DNA from 4 places in the Streptomyces sp. NPDC006458 genome. Region 4 is predicted to be linked to each of the others. Evidence: riboswitches for the same ligand, from Rfam matches in the RefSeq annotation. Region 4 holds a riboswitch; each other region holds the start of a gene.

Region 1 (4,657 bases), on a different contig from region 4:
CGCCGGATTCGAGGGTGCCGTGTGTGACGCGTTCGAGGCGGCGGACCACGGTGTCGGCGGTGTGCTCGGCCGCGTTCATGACCGGGCCGACGACCGCGTGGCTGCCGTCGCCGGACAGACCGTAGGTGCCGGGGCGCAGCGAGGCGAGGTCCCGGGTGAGGGTGATGCGGCCGGCGGCCGTGCCGTGCACGGTGAGCCGTGGCTCGGTGGGCAGGGGTCTGCCGGGCGGCGCCTTGAGCGCGGCGTCGCTGGCGAGGCGTCCGGCGGCGACTCCGGCCACGCCGGCTGCCAGGGCAACGGTGACGGCAGCGGCCGTCGCTTTGACAGTGCGCACGGGTTCAGTGTCGTGGCGCGGCGGCCGGGCGGCCAGTGGGCCGGTGCGTTCGTGGCGCCCGCGGGAGGTGGCGGGGGTCCGGGCCGGGCCTCATGGCTTGGGCTGGCCGTAGCCCTTCAGCCGGTCTCCCACCTCGGCCACCTGTTCCCGGGTGAGCAGGCTCGGGGTCAGGCCGGGGACCGAGGAGGCCGTGAGCCAGAGGCGGCACATCCATTCGAGCTGGGCCGTGCGCTCGTATGCCTGGTCGAGGGAGGTGCCGCGGGCCATCGTGCCGTGGTTCTGGAGGAGACAGGCCGAGCGGCCGGTGAGGGCGTGGAGCATGTTCTCGGCCAGTTCGGCGGTGCCGTAGGCGGCGTACGGGGCGACGCGGACGGGACCGCCGAGGGCGGCGGACATGTAGTGGATCAGGGGCAGCTCGGGGACGAGGGTGGAGACGGCCGTGGCGTGCACGGCGTGGGTGTGGACGATCGCGCGGGCGTCCGTGGTGCGGTAGACCGCGAGGTGCATCGGGAGCTCACTGGTGGGGACCAGGTCCCCCAGCACCTGTCGGCCGGCGAGGTCCACTCCCGTCACGTCGTCCGGGGTGAGCCGGTCGTACGGCACGCCCGACGGCGTGACCAGCACGGTGTCGCCGACGCGGACGGAGACATTGCCCGAGGTGCCGACGACGAGGCCGTCGGCGACGGTGCGGCGGGCCGTGGTCACGAGGTCGGCCCAGGCCGCGGCCTCCTCGGGGAGCACCGCCCTCCTCCGCGGCCCCGCCCCGGCCCGTTCCGCTCCCCCGGCGCCCTCTGTGTCCCGCTGCTGCTCAGCCATGCCGCGATCCTGCCAGGCGGGCCGGACGCAGGGGTGTCACGCGGCGGGTGACCAGGATCTCTCCGGCGGTCTGTGACCCGGCTGCGGCGGTCCGCCCGCAGGGCCCGAGGCCGGTGTTTCCGGAGTTGGCCTCCGACGCCACCCGATACAGGAGCCCTTGCTCCCATTTGCGGACATCCTGAAGCCCTACCCAGTTCACCTGCCGTTCACCTGGGTTACGTACGTTCGACGGGCCAATGACCTTCGAACGATTGCCTGGGTAAATGGAAAACCTCTCACTGATCCTCGCGATTGTGGTGGTAACCGCACTCGCGTTCGATTTCACGAACGGTTTTCATGACACCGCCAACGCGATGGCCACCACCATCTCGACCGGTGCGCTCAAGCCCAAGGTCGCGGTGGCCATGTCCGCCGCCCTCAACCTTGTGGGTGCTTTTCTCTCCGTGGAGGTCGCCAACACGATCTCCAAGGGTCTGGTCGACGAATCAGGCATCCGTCCCGAGGTCATCTTCGCCGCCCTGGTCGGCGCGATCCTCTGGAATCTGCTGACCTGGCTCGTCGGTCTGCCGTCGTCCTCGTCGCACGCCCTGATGGGCGGTCTGATCGGTGCGACCATCGCCTCGGCGGGCGCGGGCGCCGTGCACGGCGACGTGCTGGTCACCAAGGTGCTCATCCCGGCGATCGCGGCCCCGCTGGTCGCGGGCATGGCGGCGATGTTCGCCGCACGGCTGACCTACGTCCTGGGCAGGAAGGCCGACGGCAAGGCCTCGGCGAAGGGCTACCGCGCGGGGCAGATCGCCTCCGCCGGCCTGGTCTCGCTGGCCCACGGCACCAACGACGCCCAGAAGACGATGGGCATCATCACCCTCGCGCTGATCGCCGGCGGCTCCCTCGCCCCCGACTCCGACCCGCCCCTGTGGGTCATCCTCTCGGCGGGCCTGGCCATCGCCCTGGGCACCTATCTCGGCGGCTGGCGCATCATCCGCACCATGGGCAAGGGCCTGACCGACCTCCAGCCGCAGCAGGGCTTCGCCGCCCAGACCAGCGCCGCGACGGTCATCCTGGCCTCCTCCCACCTGGGCTTCTCGCTCTCCACCACGCACTCGGTCTCCGGCTCCGTGATGGGCGCAGGCCTCGGCCGCAAGGGCGGTGTGGTCCGCTGGTCCACCGCGACCCGCATGTTCGTCGCCTGGGGCCTGACCCTGCCGGCCGCCGCGCTGGTCGGCGCGCTCGCCGAGTGGGTCACCGGCTTCGGCGCCTGGGGCACCGCGCTCGTGGCCGTCTTCCTGGTCGGCTCCAGCGCCGCCATCTGGAAGCTCTCCCGCCGCGAGGTCATCGACCACACCAACGTCAACGACGCCGAGGAACCGGCCGGCGTGGTCACCACCGCGATCGCCATGGTCACCCCGCCGCCGGCGGGCACCAACACCGCCGTCGTCGACGCGCCGGTCGTCGTCCCCGCCCCTGCGGGCGCCGTCGGACCGGCCACCTCGCAGGCATCGGCCTGAGCCCCGACCACCCCGGTACGAAGGAAACAGCAGCATGAAGATCGACTGGGCGGCCCTCGGCTCCGTGTTCGGCGTCAGCCTCGTGGTCACCGTGGCCCTCGTGGGCCTGTTCACCCTCGGTGTCGTCGGCCTCTCCCGCCAGGAGCGGGCACAGGAGCAGGGCGGGTCCGCGGCACTGGCCGTGACCGGTGCGTACGCCTGTTTCGCCGCGTGCGCGGCGGCCGTCGGCTACGGCATCTACCTGATCATGGCCTGACGCCCGGTACCGACGCCGGGCCCTGTGAGGGGGCCGTCACGGACAGAAGAGTCCGCGACGGCCCCCTCACGCATCCACAACGCCTTTACCGGCCTCCACCGGCCGGTTCTCCCGCCGAGCGACCGGCCGAGCGACTGGCCGAACGACTGGCCGAACGACTGGCCGAACGACCAACCGGTCGGCCTTCCCACGCACGACGGACGGTGGTGACGGAGCGTCACATCAGCCGGTCGCGGAATACCGCCCGGGCAGAGGGCATTTCCGCGCGAGTCGGCCCACAGAGCGCCGCGGGCCATGGTGGCGGTGTGGGCCTCGGCACACTCCAGCCTCGCAGGTCAACGGTGAGTTGACGGGTGTTCGAGGGCCGTGGTGGACTGCCCGAGCCATGTACGGCGGCAGAAGAGGAAGCCGGTGCGAATCCGGCGCGGTCCCGCCACTGTCACCGGGGTAGTCATCCCCGGGAGCCAGGAACTCTCACCGCCGGTCTCGTCGAACCAGGGCGTGGACACCCTGAGTGAGGACATATCGCCATGCGCGGCTGCCGTTCGCGGTCCATCACCCCTGCTCCACCCGCCCCCACGGCCGGCTGAGCCCGATGCGTGCCGATCGCGACTTCGCGTACGGCGCCGCCGCCGGCCTCCTCGGTGACCTCCTGCTCGGCGATCCCCGCCGCGGGCACCCGGTCGCCGCGTTCGGCCGTGCCGCCGGTGCCGTGGAACGGCTGCTCTGGCGCGACCACCGCGGCTGGGGCGCCCTGCACACCGCCGTGTGCGTGGGCGGCGCGGTCGCCCTCGGCGCCGCGGCCACCCGTGCCGTACGCCCCTGCCCCGCCGCCTCCGTCGCGCTGACCGCCGCCGCCACCTGGGCCGTCGTCGGCGGTACCTCGCTCGCCCGGGAAGCGCGGGCCATCGGCCGGTCGCTGGAGCAGGGCGATGTGACGGCCGCCCGCGCCCGGCTGCCCCACCTGTGCGGCCGCGACCCGCAGGCGCTGGACGCCGACGGGATCGCCCGCGCGGTCGTGGAGTCGGTCGCCGAGAACACCTCCGACGCGGTCGTGGGCGCGCTGGTGTGGGGCGCCCTCGGCGGAGTGCCGGGACTGCTCGGCTTCCGCGCGGTCAACACCCTCGACGCGATGGTCGGCCACAAGTCACCGCGCCATCTGCGCTACGGCTGGGCCTCCGCCCGGCTGGACGACCTCCTGGGCTGGCCCGGCGCGCGGCTGACCGCCGTACTGGCCGCCGCCGCGGGAACCGACCCGCGCGGTGCCGTACGCGCCTGGCGGGCCGACGCGGCGAAGCACCCGAGCCCCAACGCCGGTCCCGTGGAGGCGTCCTTCGCGGGCGCCCTCGGCGTACGGCTCGGCGGAACCCTGTCCTACGGCGGCCGGGTCGAGCACCGGCCCGTGCTCAACGGGGCGACGGGACGGGCCGTCGCCGTGACCGACATCGACCGGGCGGTACGGCTCTCCCGCCGGGTCGGCTGGCTCGCGCTCGGCGTGGGAGTCGCCGCGCGCCTGGTAGTGAAGGGGCGGAAGAAATGAGCGGGGGTCTCCTCGTCGCGGGCACCACCTCCGACGCGGGCAAGAGCGTCGTCACCGCCGGGATCTGCCGGTGGCTGGTGCGCCAGGGCGTGAAGGTGGCGCCCTTCAAGGCGCAGAACATGTCCCTCAACTCCTTCGTGACACGCGAGGGCGCCGAGATCGGGCGGGCGCAGGCCATGCAGGCACAGGCGTGCCGCGTCGAG
Region 2 (4,657 bases), on a different contig from region 4:
GTTGACCTTCTTGTCGTAGTCCGGGTACGAGGCCTTGCACTCGATGTGCGACACGATCGGCACGTTCACCGCGCGCAGCCGGTCCGGGTAGGCCGGCACCTCGGTGTTGACGTTGCCCCAGCCGGCGACGGTCGCCTGGGCGCCCGGACGGATCAGGGCGTCCGTGCCGAGCGTGGGCAGCAGGACCGGCGCGACGCCGGTGACCGGCTTGTCGAGGTACAGGAAGGCGACGTCGTACGCCTCCTGGCCCCGGGCGTAACGCGGGTGGACCACGATGTCGGTCACGTTGCGCAGGTGGCCCTGGTTCTTCTTGGAGAGCGCCGTACGGCCGACGGTGGTCTCGATCTCCTTGGGGTCGGTGCCCAGCACGCAGTGCGCGGCCGTCATGACCAGGTCCCGCGCGAGCAGGCTGCCACCGCAGAACTGCCGGTCGACCGGCCTGCCCGGGCCCTTCGACAGCAGCGCCGCCATGAACGGGTGCTTGCCGTCGGGCAGTTGCACACCGCCGATGATGTTCGCGGTCGGCCGTCCGCGGTCCGCTGTGTCGCCGGCCGCCTGGGCGGACCCGACGGACGTGGCGGTCAGCGCGAGCGCGGCGCCGCACACGGCCGTGGCGGCGGCGATCCGCCGGCAAGTCGCTCTGTGGGGGGTGGACAGACGCATGAAGTGTCTTCTCCGTTCTGCGTGTTCCCGGCCACCGCCGGACGCCCGGCCCGGCGCCTCGACCGGGCCCGGAGCCGGGCGAGTCGCCCGGCTCGGTGGCATGTCGTACAGCCAGACGGGAACCGCGGGACGGAGGTTCACTCAGGATCCGGACAAGCCGACCGGGGTGCCAGCGCCGCCAGTTCCTCCGCCGTACGAGGTCCGGGCGCGGCCTCGTCGAGCAGCCCCCGGGCGCGCAGCAGGCCCGCGGCCGCGATGCCCCAGGGCAGGCGCAGTCCGGCCCGGCCGAGGAGATCGGTGCGGGCCAGGACGGTGGCGACCGGGCCGGTGCGCACCCCCTGCGGGGTCAGGAGGGCGGCGTCGTCGGCCCAGCGCAGGGCCAGGTCGACGTCGTGGGTGGCCATCACCACCGTGGTACCTCCGGCACGCAGTTCGCCGAGGGTGGTGAGCAGGCGCTCCTGGCCGTCGGGGTCCAGACCCGCGGTCGGTTCGTCCAGGATCAGCACCCGCGGGCGCATCGCGACCGCGCCCGCGATGGCGGTGCGCTTGCGCTGGCCGTACGACAGCAGGTGCGTGGGCCGGTCGGCCAGCGCGGTGATGCCCAGCGCGGCCAGCGCCTCGGCCACCCGCGAGCGGACCTCCGCGTCGGGCAGGCCGAGGTTCAGCGGGCCGAAGGAGACGTCCTGCGCCACCGACGCGGCGAACAGCTGGTCGTCGGGGTCCTGCACCACCAGCTGCACGGTGGTCCGCAGCCGGGTCAGCCCCGCACGGCCGTACGACACTGGCTCCCCCTCGGCCGTCAGCCTCCCCGCACGCGGCCGCAGGCCCCCGCTGAGCAGCCGCATCAGGGTCGTCTTGCCGCTGCCGTTGCGGCCGAGCAGGGCCAGGGCGCGCCCCTCGCGCACCTCGAAGTCCAGCCCGTCCAGCACGGTCGGCCCGTCCTCGTAGGCGAAGGAGACCCCGTGCAGGGCGACGACGGGGGGCTTGCTCACGGCAGGAGCCTTTCCAGGACGAGGGTGACGGAGATCAGGGCGGTGAGCAGGGCGAGCGCGGCGGCCGTGAAGGGAGCGGAGACCCGGGCCTCGGGCACCAGCACGCGCAGGGTGCCGTCGTAGCCGCGCCCGGCGAGCCCGGACTGCAGCCGCGTCGCGCGGTCGAAGGCCCGCACGAACGCGGTGGCGCCGAGCCCGGCGAGCGAACGCCATGTCGCCGCCCGTGTGGTGTGCCCGAGCCGCGCGGCCTGCGCCTCGTGGACCCGCCGCACCGAGTCCAGCAGCAGGAAGCTCATGCGGTAGGTCACCAGCGCCACGTCCACCACCGGCGCGGGCACCCCGGCCCGCACCAGCCGCGGCAGCAGATCGGACATGGGCGTGGTGAACGCGAACAGCAGCACCCCGAGCGAGGCCGCCGAGGTGCGCAGCATCAGTTCCCCGGCCCGCACGGCACCCCCGTCCGCGAGCGACACCCAGCCGCCGGGGCCGCCGACCTGGACCAGCAGCGTGAGGGCACCGGTCGCGCAGAAGCCGAGCGGCACCCGGTAGGCGCGCCACAGCCGGCGGCCCGGCACACCCGCCGGACCCAGCAGCAGGGCCACGGCGGTGACCAGGACGAGGGCCGCCCCCGGCCAGGGCGGCAGGGAGATCGCCAGCACGGTCAGACCGAGCCCGAGCACCGCCTTGTCCACGGGGTGGCGACGGCGCCAGCGGCTGCTGTGCGCCGCCGCGTCGATGGGCAGCACGCGCGGTCAGTCCCGCCCGGCGCCCGAGCGGCTGTCGACGGCCGGCCCCTTCGCCGGCTCCCGCCCGGCCTCGTCCCGTGCGGGCGCCGCGTCCCGGTCCGCCCCGGCGCCCTCCGCCGTCGCCGCCTCGGCCGTCGTGTGCTCCGACGCCCGCCGCTCACCCTGCCTGCGGCCCTTGCGCAGCCCGAAGTAGTAGGCGAGGACGCCCGCGCCGAGGGCGGCCTGGAGGGAGAACAGCGCCGACTCGATCTCGCCGGAGGGCGGCTCGTAAAGGGGCGAGAACCAGGGCTCGTAGTCCGGTTCGAGTTCGGTGATGGCCGTCTCCGCCTCGGCGTCCGCGCCGGTGAAGGGCTCCTCCTTGTGGTCCCCGAGCCCGAGTACCAGCGGCAGCACCGCCAGTGCGGCGACGAGAACCAGCAGCAGGAGGTTGATCTTCGTGTTGCGCTTCACCGGGCCACCGCCTCGGTCTTCGGGCTGTCCACCAGGACGCCGAGCCGGGCCAGTTCACCCTTGCTGGACTGGGAGAGCAGCCGCATGACCAGGACCGTCAGCAGGCCCTCGCTCACCGCTAGGGGGATCTGCGTGATGGCGAAGATGGAGCCGAACTTGCCGAGCGCGCCCAGGAATCCGCTGCTCGGGTCCGGGAAGGCGAGCGCGAGCTGCACGCTGGTCACGCAGTAGGTCGACAGGTCCGCGAGGAACGCCCCGCAGAACACCGCGACCATCAGCGGCACGTCGTAGCGGCGCAGCAGGCGGTACACCGCGTAGCCGGCCCAGGGCCCGGCGACGGCCATCGAGAAGACGTTGGCGCCGAGTGTGGTGAGACCGCCGTGCGCCAGCAGCAGCGCCTGGAACAGCAGGGTGATGGTGCCCAGTACCGCCATGATCGGCGGCCGGAAGAGGATGGCGCCCAGGCCCGTGCCGGTGGGGTGGGAGCAACTCCCGGTCACCGAGGGCAGTTTGAGCGCGGACAGGACGAAAGTGAAGGCGCCGGAGGCGCCGAGCAGCAGCGTGCTCTCGGGATGTTCGCGCACCTCACGGGTGAGCGAGCGCACTCCGTGGACGACGAAGGGCGCGGACGCGACGCCCCAGGCGATCGCGTGCGCCGGAGGCAGAAAACCCTCGGCTATGTGCATGGCCCGGCAGACCCTCTCCAGCACCTCGTGGATGGTTGACGCGCCCTGGCCGGTCTCCTGGCTGACGGGTACCACCGCCCGAACTCCGCCTTCCCGGGTCAAGGACCCAGTGGCTGCCCCAGAGGGCCGGAGCCGGACTTCCCGATCACAGTGGCGAGGGCCGCACCGGTTTCGCACCGGATTTCCCGTTCACCAAGGCGTGGCGACACTAGTCGCCGGAACAGGACGGTGACAAGCGGACCCCGGCCGGTGACGAGGGGTTCCGAGGGGCGCGAAGGCCCGAACCGGGCGGAGGGCGCACGACCTTCACGCGCCGGAGCCGCCGCCGTGGTGATCATCGTCACGGCCGGCGGCGGCCGCGCCCGACGGCGTCAGGAGACCGCGCCCAGCTCTCCGCCGAGCACGCGCCGTCCGTCGCGCTCCTCCTTCTCCGGGGCACCCTGCGCCCACAGCGAGCGCACATGGCCGAGATGGCGGGCGATGCACCGCTCGGCGCCCTCCGCGTCCCCGGCGATCATCAGGTCGAGCAGTTCGAGGTGCTCCTCGGCCGACGGGATGAGACGGTCGCTCTTGTCGAGCGCGGTCAGCCCGTACAGCCGGGACCGCTTGCGCAGGTCGCCGACCGTCTCGACGAGCCGGTCGTTGCCGCCGAGCGCGAGCAGCGAGAGGTGGAACCGGCGGTCGGCCTCCAGATAGCCGATGAGGTCGTGCGCGCGGGCCGCGGCCACGATCCGCTCGGCCACCGGCCGCAGCGCCTCCAGATCCGCGCGGGAGGCACAGCGCGTGATCCGTCCGATCATCGTGACCTCGATGCACCGCGGACTTCCGCTGCGAGGGGCCGCTGCGCCCCTGACAGCCCCGGACGCCCCGCAGGGGGCCGCGGCGACCGGGTACGGCGTCAGCCGACCCGGTCGCCCGGTCCGACCGGGTGCGCCTCCAGGCCCGACGCGGCCAGCACATCGGCGATCAGCTCGGCGGAGCCGCACACATACGTGCTGACCAGGTCCACGTCCCCGCCCACGCACCAGGCCCGGTCCTGCGGCCACCACAGATCGGGCAGCTCGGCGAACTCGTCCGCCGACACCGGCGACACGGCGTCGGCCAGCGGCCCGGAGAGCAG
Region 3 (4,657 bases), on a different contig from region 4:
GTCCGGCGCTCCCGCCGTGCGACGTGCGCCCGCCAGGGCCCAGCGCGTGCGGTCCGGCCTGCATCTGATGCTGGAGACCCTCCACCAGGTACCCGCCTTCATCCTCGGCCGGCGCACCGACGTCCTGGCCTCCAACCGGCTCGCCAGGGCCGTCCTCACCGACTTCGACGCCCTGCCCGCCAGCCGCCGCAACCTCGCCCGCTACTACCTCCTCGACCCCGAGGCCCGCGAACGCGTGGGCGACTGGGCGCAGATCGCCGCGGAGACGGTGGCCATCCTCCGCCTCGAAGCGGGCCGCTACCCCCACGACCGGCAGCTCGCCGACCTCGTCGGCGAACTCACCCTCCAGTCCCCTGAGTTCACCACCTGGTGGAACGACCACCGAGTGCTGCGCCGCACCCACGGCGCCAAGCGCTACCACCACCCCCTCGTCGGCGACCTGCACTTCTCCTACGAGTCCTTCCAGGTCCCGGGCGACACGGAACAGACCCTGTGCGTCTACAACGTCGAGCCGGGCTCGGAGACCGTCCAGGGCCTCCAGGTCCTGGCCAGTTGGACCGCGCCCGAGGTCACGACGCCCGACGCCTCGCGCCCCGGCTGACAGCCACACCCATCGGCGGCACTCCTGCCCGCCCCCTCGGATCCGGGCTGCGGCCCGGTGAGGGGGCGGCTACGCTGGGAGAAGCTGCTTCGACAGCTCCTCGTCCTCCACTGCCCTGACCGCAACTGCACTCGGGCGACGTCCACGACATCGCCTTCGACGTGTGAGGGAGCCGTGCGATGGACCTGTCACCGGTCGAGATCAAGGTCAATGTCGAGGGCGATGTCCCTGCGGCGCTGGCGGCCCTCGGTGGGACGCACGGCGCGATGACGACCCGTCGGATCTGGTTCGCCGAGCACCGCGACGGCGTCACCGAGGGGCGGCTGCCGCTCCTGGAGGGCGGCACGATCGTGCGGTTGAGAATCGGTGGCGCACGGGACGATCTGACGGTCAAGCTGCGTCCCTGCACCCGTGAGCAGCTCGTCGGCCGGTTCTCCGCGCCTTTCCAAGCGAGTCCGCTCACGTACAAGATCGAGCGGGACTGGTCGGCCGGCAGCCGGGTGCTGGCCGCTTCCCTCGTGCACGATCACCCGCCGGGAGCACTGTCGAGCGCGGTGGGGCCCGGGGCCGGTCCCACCCTGCCTATCGACCCCGTGCGGGACCAGTTCCTGCACGCCTGCGCTCCCGACGTCCAGGTCGACGCGCTGGTCGCGCTCGGGCCGGTCCTCGCGACCAGGTTCGACGACGTACCGCTCGACGATCTGGAGGGGAACCTGGAGGCGTGGTCGGTCGCCGGGCTGGAGTTCCTGGAGTGTTCGATCCGGGTGAAGCCCAAGGAAGACGACGACGCCGAGGAGCTCGTCGCGCGGGCCGAGCGCAAGCAGCGGAAGCTGGAGGACGCCGTGCGCGCTCGCGGGGTGACGCCCTCGGAGCACTCCGAGAACAAGACCAAGCGTGTGCTCACCGCCCTGGCGATGGCCGTTCAGCACTGACTCCGACGGCCGCCGGACCGCACACTGCCTCCACCCGGACCGCGCTGTCACGATCCGGATCCCGAGCACCGGGTCGCTCGCGGCGGGCGGGCGCCGTAGTGTGGCGTACGCAACTGGTTCGCCCCGTCAGCCAGGCGGGACGCGTCGTAAGAGGGAACCCGGTGGAAATCCGGGACTGCCCCGCAGCGGTGAGTGGGAACGACCGCCGTCATCAGCACTGGACCCGACGCACTGGGTCTGGGAAGCGACGGCCAGTAGGTGTCTCGTACGAGGAGACGTGCCCGCGAGTCCGAAGACCTGCCCGTTGCCCGCACACGGACGACTCCGTGCGCGGACATCCTGGTGACCTCGAGGGCGGGTCGGCGTACGTACCAGGCGGACGGCTGTGCCTTGTCGCGCAGTGCGTACCGCCGGGTCCGCGTCACCCTTCGCGTTCTCGTCCCGTCTCCGGGATCTCAGGGAATCATCTCGCGAAGGAGATCTCCGTGACCACCAAGCCCGCAGCCGCGGCAGCACGGGCCACCGTGTACGGCTACCCCCGCCAGGGTCAGGACCGGGAACTGAAGAAGGCGGTCGAGGGCTACTGGAAGGGCCGCGTCACCGCCGACGCCCTCCACGCCATCGCCGCCGACCTGCGCGCCGCCAACTGGCGCCTGCTCGACGAGGCCGGTATCGACGAGGTACCGACCGGTGACTTCTCGTACTACGACCATGTCCTCGACACCACCGTGATGGTCGGGGCGATCCCCGAACGGCACCGAGGCGCCTTCACCGCCGACCCGCTCGACGGCTACTTCGCGATGGCGCGCGGCACCCAGGACGTGGCCCCGCTGGAGATGACCAAGTGGTTCGACACCAACTACCACTATCTGGTGCCCGAGTTGGGACCGGGCACGGTGTTCTCGGCCGACTCGTCGCAGCAGGTCGCCCAGTTCACGCAGGCGCAGGCCCTCGGGCTCACCGCCCGTCCCGTCCTGGTCGGCCCCGTCACGTACTTGCTGCTCGCCAAGGCCGCCGGCGGCGCGGGGGAGGACTTCGAGCCGCTTACGCTGCTCGACCGGCTGCTGCCCGTGTACGCGGAGGTCCTCGGTGATCTGCGCGCGGCCGGGGCGCAGTGGGTCCAGCTCGACGAGCCGGCGCTCGTCCAGGACCGGTCCGCGGCCGAACTGTCCGCGGCCGCACGCGCCTACCGGTATCTCGGCGCGCTCACCGACCGGCCGAAGCTGCTGGTCGCCTCGTACTTCGACCGCCTCGGCGACGCGCTGCCCGTACTGGCCAAGGCCCCGGTCGACGGTCTCGGCCTGGACTTCACCGGCCCCGCGGCCGCCAACCTCGACGCGCTCGCCGCCGTCGGCGGCCTGCCCGGCAAGCGCCTGGTCGCCGGTGTGGTCGACGGCCGCAACATCTGGGTCGACGACCTGGAGGCGTCGCTCGCCACCCTCGGCACGCTGCTCGGCCTCGCCGACCGGGTCGACGTCTGCGCGTCCTGCTCGCTGCTGCACGTACCGCTGGACGCATCCGTGGAGAAGGACATCGACCCGCAGATCCTGCGCTGGCTCTCCTTCGCCCGGCAGAAGACCACGGAGATCGCGACCCTGGCCAAGGGGCTGTCGAGCGGCGCGGCCGCCGTGGCGGGCGAACTCGCCCAGAACCGCGCCGTGTTGGCCTCACGCAGGCACTCCCCCGTCACCCGGGACCCGCAGGTGCGGGCTCGTGCCGCCGCGGTCACCCCGGCCGACAGCCGCCGTTCCCAGCCGTACGCCGAACGGGCCGCCGCGCAGCGCACCCGCCTCGGCCTGCCCCTGCTGCCGACCACCACCATCGGTTCCTTCCCGCAGACCGCCGAGCTGCGCGCGGCCCGCGCCGATCTGCGCGCGGGCCGGATCGGCGCGGACGGCTATGAGGAGCGGATCAGGAGCGAGATCCAGGAGGTGATCGCCTTCCAGGAGAAGACGGGCATCGACGTCCTGGTGCACGGCGAGCCGGAACGCAACGACATGGTGCAGTACTTCGCCGAGCAGCTGACCGGTTACCTCGCCACACGGCACGGCTGGGTCCAGTCCTACGGCACGCGGTACGTCCGCCCGCCGGTCCTCGCCGGGGACATCTCCCGGCCGAAGCCGATGTCCGTCCGGTGGACCGCCCACGCCCAGTCGCTCACCGGCAGGCCCGTGAAGGGCATGCTCACCGGGCCGGTCACCATGCTCGCCTGGTCCTTCGTCCGCGACGACCAGCCCCTCGCCGACACCGCCCGGCAGGTCGCGCTCGCCCTCCGGGACGAGGTCGCCGACCTGGAGGCCGCGGGCACGGCCGTGATCCAGGTGGACGAGCCCGCGCTGCGCGAGACCCTGCCGCTGCGCGCCGCCGGCCGTCCGGAGTACCTGGCGTGGGCGACGGAGGCGTTCCGTCTCACGACCGGCGGGGTGCGGCCGGACACCCAGATCCACACCCACATGTGCTACGCCGAGTTCGGTGACATCGTCCGCGCCATCGACGACCTGGACGCCGACGTCATCAGTCTGGAGGCCGCCCGTTCCCATATGCAGGTCGCCCGCGAGCTCGCCGCGCACGGCTACCCGCGTGAGGCGGGCCCCGGGGTCTGGGACATCCACTCCCCGCGGGTGCCCTCCGCCGAGGAGGCGGCGGGCCTGCTGCGGACCGGGCTGAAGGCGATTCCCGCCGAACGGCTCTGGGTCAACCCGGACTGCGGCCTGAAGACCCGCGGCTGGCCGGAGACCCGCGCCTGCCTGGAGAACCTCGTGGCGGCGGCCCGCACGGTCCGCGGCGACCTGTCGGCGCCCTGATCCGAGGCCCTGCCGGGGGCGGGCCGTGCGCGGCACCGTCCCCGGCACGCGGGGCGGCGGCGTCCGAGGGACGTCTCACTCGCGTGCCTCCGGAGAGAATCCCGGCGGCACGACGGCCGGCCGGAACAGGAGCGGAGGCGTTATACCGCACGGAGAGGGATATGTCACAGAGGATCCAGCTGCTGCTCCGATGAGCATCTGGCTAGCATCCGATCATGACTGTGCTGCCTGACGACGGCCTCTCTCTGGCCGCCGAGTTCCCTGCAGCGACCCATGCGCAGTGGCAGCGCCTCGTGGCGGGCGTACTGAGCAGGTCGGGC
Region 4 (4,657 bases):
CGACGATGCCCTACATCGCGCTCCAGCTCGTCGGCATCCAGGCCGTGCTGGACGTGATGGGCGTGGGCGGCGGCGAGGACACGAACTGGTTCGTCAAGGACCTGCCCCTGCTGATCGCCTTCGGCGTGCTGGCGGCGTACACCTACTCCTCCGGCCTGCGGGCCCCCGCCCTGATCGCGTTCGTGAAGGACACGCTGATCTACCTGGTCATCGCGGTCGCGATCATCTACATCCCGATCAAGCTGGGCGGCTTCGACGAGATCTTCGCCAAGGCGTCCGAGGCCTACGCCCAGACGAACCCCGCCACGGGCAAACCACGCGGCGCGCTGGTTCCGGCCGAGGCGGGCCAGTGGACGTACGCCACGCTGGCGCTGGGCTCGGCGCTGGCCCTGTTCATGTACCCGCACTCGATCACCGCGACGCTCTCCTCCCGCAGCCGTGACGTGATCCGCCGCAACACCACGATCCTGCCGCTGTACTCCCTGATGCTGGGTCTGCTGGCCCTGCTGGGCTTCATGGCCATCGCGGCCGGGGTCAAGGTGCAGAACGGCCAGCTGGCCATCCCGCAGCTGTTCGAGGACATGTTCCCGGACTGGTTCGCGGGCGTGGCCTTCGCGGCGATCGGCATCGGCGCGCTGGTGCCGGCCGCGATCATGTCCATCGCGGCCGCGAACCTGTTCACCCGCAACATCTACAGGGACTTCATCAAGCCGGACGCCACGCCCGCCGAGGAGACACGCGTCTCCAAGCTGGTGTCGCTGCTGGTGAAGGTGGGCGCGCTGGTCTTCGTCCTGACGATGGACAAGACGGTCGCCATCAACTTCCAGCTCCTCGGCGGCATCTGGATCCTGCAGACCTTCCCGGCCCTCGTCGGCGGTCTGTTCACCCGCTGGTTCCACCGCTGGGCGCTGCTGGCCGGCTGGGCCGTCGGCATGCTCTACGGCACGATCGCCGCGTACGGCGTGGCCTCCCCGACCCAGAAGCACTTCGGCGGCTCCGCCAAGGAGATCCCCGGCATCGGTGAGATCGGCTACATCGGTCTGACGGCCTTCGTGCTCAACGTGGTGGTGACGGTGGTCCTGACGTTCGTCCTGAAGGCCGCCAAGGCCCCCGAGGGCGTCGACGAGACCGAGCCGGAGGACTACACGGCGGACGCGGGCGACCCGGGCGTGAAGACGGAGCTGCCGCTCGACGCGGCCCACTGAAGGGGCGCCAAGGGGCGCGGGGGGCCGTGTCCGTGAGCGGCTCCGCCGCGCGGGCGCGACCAGCCACCCGCAACCCGCAGCGGGCCGTCGTCGGAACCCACGACGGCGGCCCGCGCGCTCCTCCACACTCACACCATGGACATCCAGATCCGCCCCGCACGGCCCAGCGAGTACGACGACCTCGGCGAACTCACCGCCCGCGCCTACCTCCAGGACGACCTCCTCACCTTCGGCGAGAGCGACTGGTACCTGGGCGAACTCAGGAACGTCGCCAAACGGGCGTCCGCCGCGGAGGTCCTCGTCGCCACCGATGACGACCACCTCCTCGGCAGCGTCACCTACGTTCCCTCGCCCGGCCCCATGGCCGACCTGGCCCGCCCGGGAGAGGCCGAGATCCGCATGCTCGCGGTGGCCCACCGGGCCAGGGGCCGAGGCGTCGGCGAGGCCCTGGTCCGCGCCTGTGTCGACCGCGCCACAGCCGCGCGGCGCACCCGCGTCGTCCTGTCCACCCAGGACGCCATGCGCGCCGCCCACCGCATCTACGAGCGTCTCGGCTTCGTCCGCGCCCCGCGGCGCGACTGGCAGCCGCTCCCCGGCCAGGACTTCACTCTGCTCACCTACGAGTTGACGCTATGAAGTCACCCGGCGGCACAACATATGGGGGTGCCACCCGGACCCGGCACTAGATGTATGCTCATGCTCGCTGTCGCCGCAGGGGAATCCGGTGCGAATCCGGAACTGTCCCGCAACGGTGTACTTGTGCGTATTCGCGCACGGGAGCTAGTCCGAGGACCTGCCGACAGTGCGCCCGGCCACCCGGCCGGGACGCCCTGACGTCCGGGCCTCGTGGAGTGGGCCGGTGGACGCGACGCCGTGCGCGCTCGCGTGCTGCCCCTGCTCCGTGCCAGGCCCCCCGCGCCGAGCGAGGGAGAGCCCCGCGTGACCATCGCGCCAGCAGAACCGGCTTCAGCAGCCACCCCCGTGGACGAGGACGGTCCCGGTGCGGCGTTGCTCCGCACCCTCACCGAGCTGACCGCCGACCTCCCCGACGCCGATCCCGGCCGGGTGGCCGCGGCCGCGCTGCGCGGCCGGTCCGCGCGGGGGGCCGCCCAGGAGATCACCGCCGAGTTGCGCGAGCTGGCCACCGAGTCGGCCGCCGGTCTCATCTCCGAGGACCCGGCCTACAGCAGGCTGGCCGCCCGGCTGCTCACCCTCACCATCCGCGCCGAGGCCGCCTCCCAGGGCGTCACGTCCTTCAACGACTCGGTGGCGGTCGGGCATCGCGAGGGCCTGATCGCCGACCGGACCGCGGAGTTCGTGCGGGTCCACGCCGAGCGGCTCGACGGCCTCGTCGACCCGGCCGCCGACGACCGCTTCGGCTACTTCGGCCTGCGCACCCTGCACTCCCGCTATCTGCTCCGGCACCCCCTCACCCGCAAGGTCGTCGAGACGCCCCAGCACTTCCTGCTGCGCGTCGCCGCCGGTCTCGCCGAGGACGACACCCACCGGTCCGTCGACGAGGTCACCGCGCTGTACGGGCTGATGAGCCGGCTCGACTACCTGCCGTCCTCCCCCACGCTGTTCAACTCCGGCACCCGGCACCCCCAGATGTCGTCCTGCTACCTCCTCGACTCGCCCCTGGACGAGCTGGACTCCATCTACGACCGCTACCACCAGATCGCCCGGCTCTCCAAGCACGCAGGCGGCATCGGGCTGTCGTACTCCCGCATCCGCAGCCGCGGTTCGCTGATCCGGGGCACCAACGGGCACTCCAACGGCATCGTGCCGTTCCTGAAGACGCTCGACGCCTCGGTCGCCGCGGTGAACCAGGGCGGCCGCCGCAAGGGCGCCGCCGCGGTGTACCTGGAGACCTGGCACTCCGACATCGAGGAGTTCCTGGAGCTGCGCGACAACACCGGTGAGGACGCCCGGCGTACGCACAACCTGAACCTCGCGCACTGGGTCCCGGACGAGTTCATGCGCCGGGTGAACGCCGACCAGGACTGGTCGCTGTTCTCCCCCGCCGACGTGCCCGAGCTGGTCGACCTGTGGGGCGAGGAGTTCGACGCCGCGTACCGCAGGGCGGAGGCGAACGGGCTCGCGAGGAAGACCATCCCGGCCCGCGATCTGTACGGCCGGATGATGCGCACCCTCGCGCAGACCGGCAACGGCTGGATGACCTTCAAGGACGCCGCCAACCGCACCGCCAACCAGACGGCCGAGCCGGGACACGTCGTCCACTCCTCCAACCTCTGCACGGAGATCCTGGAGGTCACGGACGACGGCGAGACGGCGGTCTGCAACCTGGGGTCGGTCAACCTGGGCGCGTTCGTGGTCGGCGGGGACATCGACTGGGAGCGCCTGGACGCCACCGTCCGCACGGCCGTCACCTTCCTCGACCGGGTCGTCGACATCAACTTCTACCCGACCGAGCAGGCGGGCCGCTCCAACGCCAAGTGGCGTCCGGTGGGCCTGGGCGCGATGGGCCTGCAGGACGTCTTCTTCAAGCTGCGGCTGCCCTTCGACTCGGCCGAGGCGCGGCTGCTGTCCACCCGGATCGCCGAGCGCATCATGCTCGCGGCCTACGAGGCCTCCGCGGACCTCGCGGAGCGAAACGGGCCGCTGCCGGCCTGGGAGAAGACCCGTACGGCCAGGGGCGTGCTGCACCCCGACCACTACGGCGTGGAGTGCACCTGGCCCGAGCGCTGGGCGGCGCTGCGGGACCGTATCGCCTCGACGGGCCTGCGCAACTCGCTGCTGCTCGCCATCGCCCCCACCGCGACCATCGCCTCGATCGCGGGCGTCTACGAGTGCATCGAGCCGCAGGTCTCCAACCTGTTCAAGCGCGAGACCCTGTCCGGCGAGTTCCTCCAGGTCAACTCCTACCTGGTGCAGGACCTCAAGGACCTCGGCGTGTGGGACGCCCGCACGCGGGAGGCGCTGCGCGAGTCGAGCGGGTCGGTGCAGGGCTTCGCGTGGATTCCCGACGAGGTCCGGGCGCTGTACCGCACGGCCTGGGAGATCCCGCAGCGCGGTCTGATCGACATGGCGGCGGCGCGGACCCCGTATCTGGACCAGGCCCAGTCGCTGAACCTGTTCCTGGAGACGCCGACGATCGGCAAGCTCTCCTCGATGTACGCCTACGCCTGGAAGTCCGGGCTGAAGACGACGTACTACCTGCGCTCGCGTCCGGCGACGAGGATCGCCCGTGCCGCGCAGGCTTCCGTCCCCGTCCAGCAGGTGGCCTCCGCCGAGGCGGTCGCCTGCTCCCTTGAGAACCCCGAGTCCTGCGAGGCCTGCCAGTGATGTCCGAACGCAACACCAACCTCCTCGACCCGGGCTTCGAGCTGACCCTGCGCCCCATGCGCTACCCGGACTTCTACGAGCGCTACCGGGACGCGATCAAGAACACCTGGACCGTGGAGGAGGTCGACCTCCACTCGGACGTCGCC

The links. A riboswitch is a leader RNA that binds a small molecule or an ion and turns the genes downstream of it on or off. The one in region 4 is predicted to bind cobalamin.
Region 1: another riboswitch for cobalamin. It lies ahead of ABZZ79_RS32770 (cobalamin biosynthesis protein); the one in region 4 lies ahead of ABZZ79_RS04565 (ribonucleoside-diphosphate reductase subunit alpha).
Region 2: another riboswitch for cobalamin. It lies ahead of ABZZ79_RS28390 (energy-coupling factor ABC transporter permease); the one in region 4 lies ahead of ABZZ79_RS04565 (ribonucleoside-diphosphate reductase subunit alpha).
Region 3: another riboswitch for cobalamin. It lies ahead of metE (5-methyltetrahydropteroyltriglutamate--homocysteine S-methyltransferase); the one in region 4 lies ahead of ABZZ79_RS04565 (ribonucleoside-diphosphate reductase subunit alpha).

The regions. Positions count from the first base shown of each region.
Region 1 covers NZ_JBEXPR010000032.1:28,651-33,307, reverse strand. Annotated here, with positions in the region: gene ABZZ79_RS32790 (alpha/beta fold hydrolase) at 1-334, opposite strand, end outside; gene ABZZ79_RS32785 (class II aldolase/adducin family protein) at 425-1,150, opposite strand; gene ABZZ79_RS32780 (inorganic phosphate transporter) at 1,414-2,658, shown strand; gene ABZZ79_RS32775 (hypothetical protein) at 2,693-2,914, shown strand; cobalamin riboswitch at 3,267-3,409, shown strand; gene ABZZ79_RS32770 (cobalamin biosynthesis protein) at 3,510-4,454, shown strand; gene ABZZ79_RS32765 (cobyric acid synthase) at 4,451-4,657, shown strand, end outside.
Region 2 covers NZ_JBEXPR010000023.1:68,526-73,182, forward strand. Annotated here, with positions in the region: gene ABZZ79_RS28370 (serine protease) at 1-663, opposite strand, end outside; gene ABZZ79_RS28375 (ATP-binding cassette domain-containing protein) at 801-1,655, opposite strand; gene cbiQ (cobalt ECF transporter T component CbiQ) at 1,652-2,401, opposite strand; gene ABZZ79_RS28385 (energy-coupling factor ABC transporter substrate-binding protein) at 2,408-2,851, opposite strand; gene ABZZ79_RS28390 (energy-coupling factor ABC transporter permease) at 2,848-3,537, opposite strand; cobalamin riboswitch at 3,567-3,772, opposite strand; partial or broken gene ABZZ79_RS28395 (FCD domain-containing protein) at 3,909-4,349, opposite strand; gene ABZZ79_RS28400 (hypothetical protein) at 4,436-4,657, opposite strand, start outside.
Region 3 covers NZ_JBEXPR010000004.1:295,775-300,431, forward strand. Annotated here, with positions in the region: gene ABZZ79_RS07925 (helix-turn-helix transcriptional regulator) at 1-601, shown strand, start outside; gene ABZZ79_RS07930 (hypothetical protein) at 781-1,533, shown strand; cobalamin riboswitch at 1,631-1,853, shown strand; gene metE (5-methyltetrahydropteroyltriglutamate--homocysteine S-methyltransferase) at 2,019-4,337, shown strand; gene ABZZ79_RS07940 (methylmalonyl-CoA mutase subunit beta) at 4,553-4,657, shown strand, end outside.
Region 4 covers NZ_JBEXPR010000002.1:287,650-292,306, reverse strand. Annotated here, with positions in the region: gene mctP (monocarboxylate uptake permease MctP) at 1-1,205, shown strand, start outside; gene ABZZ79_RS04570 (GNAT family N-acetyltransferase) at 1,341-1,841, shown strand; cobalamin riboswitch at 1,886-2,044, shown strand; gene ABZZ79_RS04565 (ribonucleoside-diphosphate reductase subunit alpha) at 2,145-4,511, shown strand; gene ABZZ79_RS04560 (ribonucleotide-diphosphate reductase subunit beta) at 4,511-4,657, shown strand, end outside.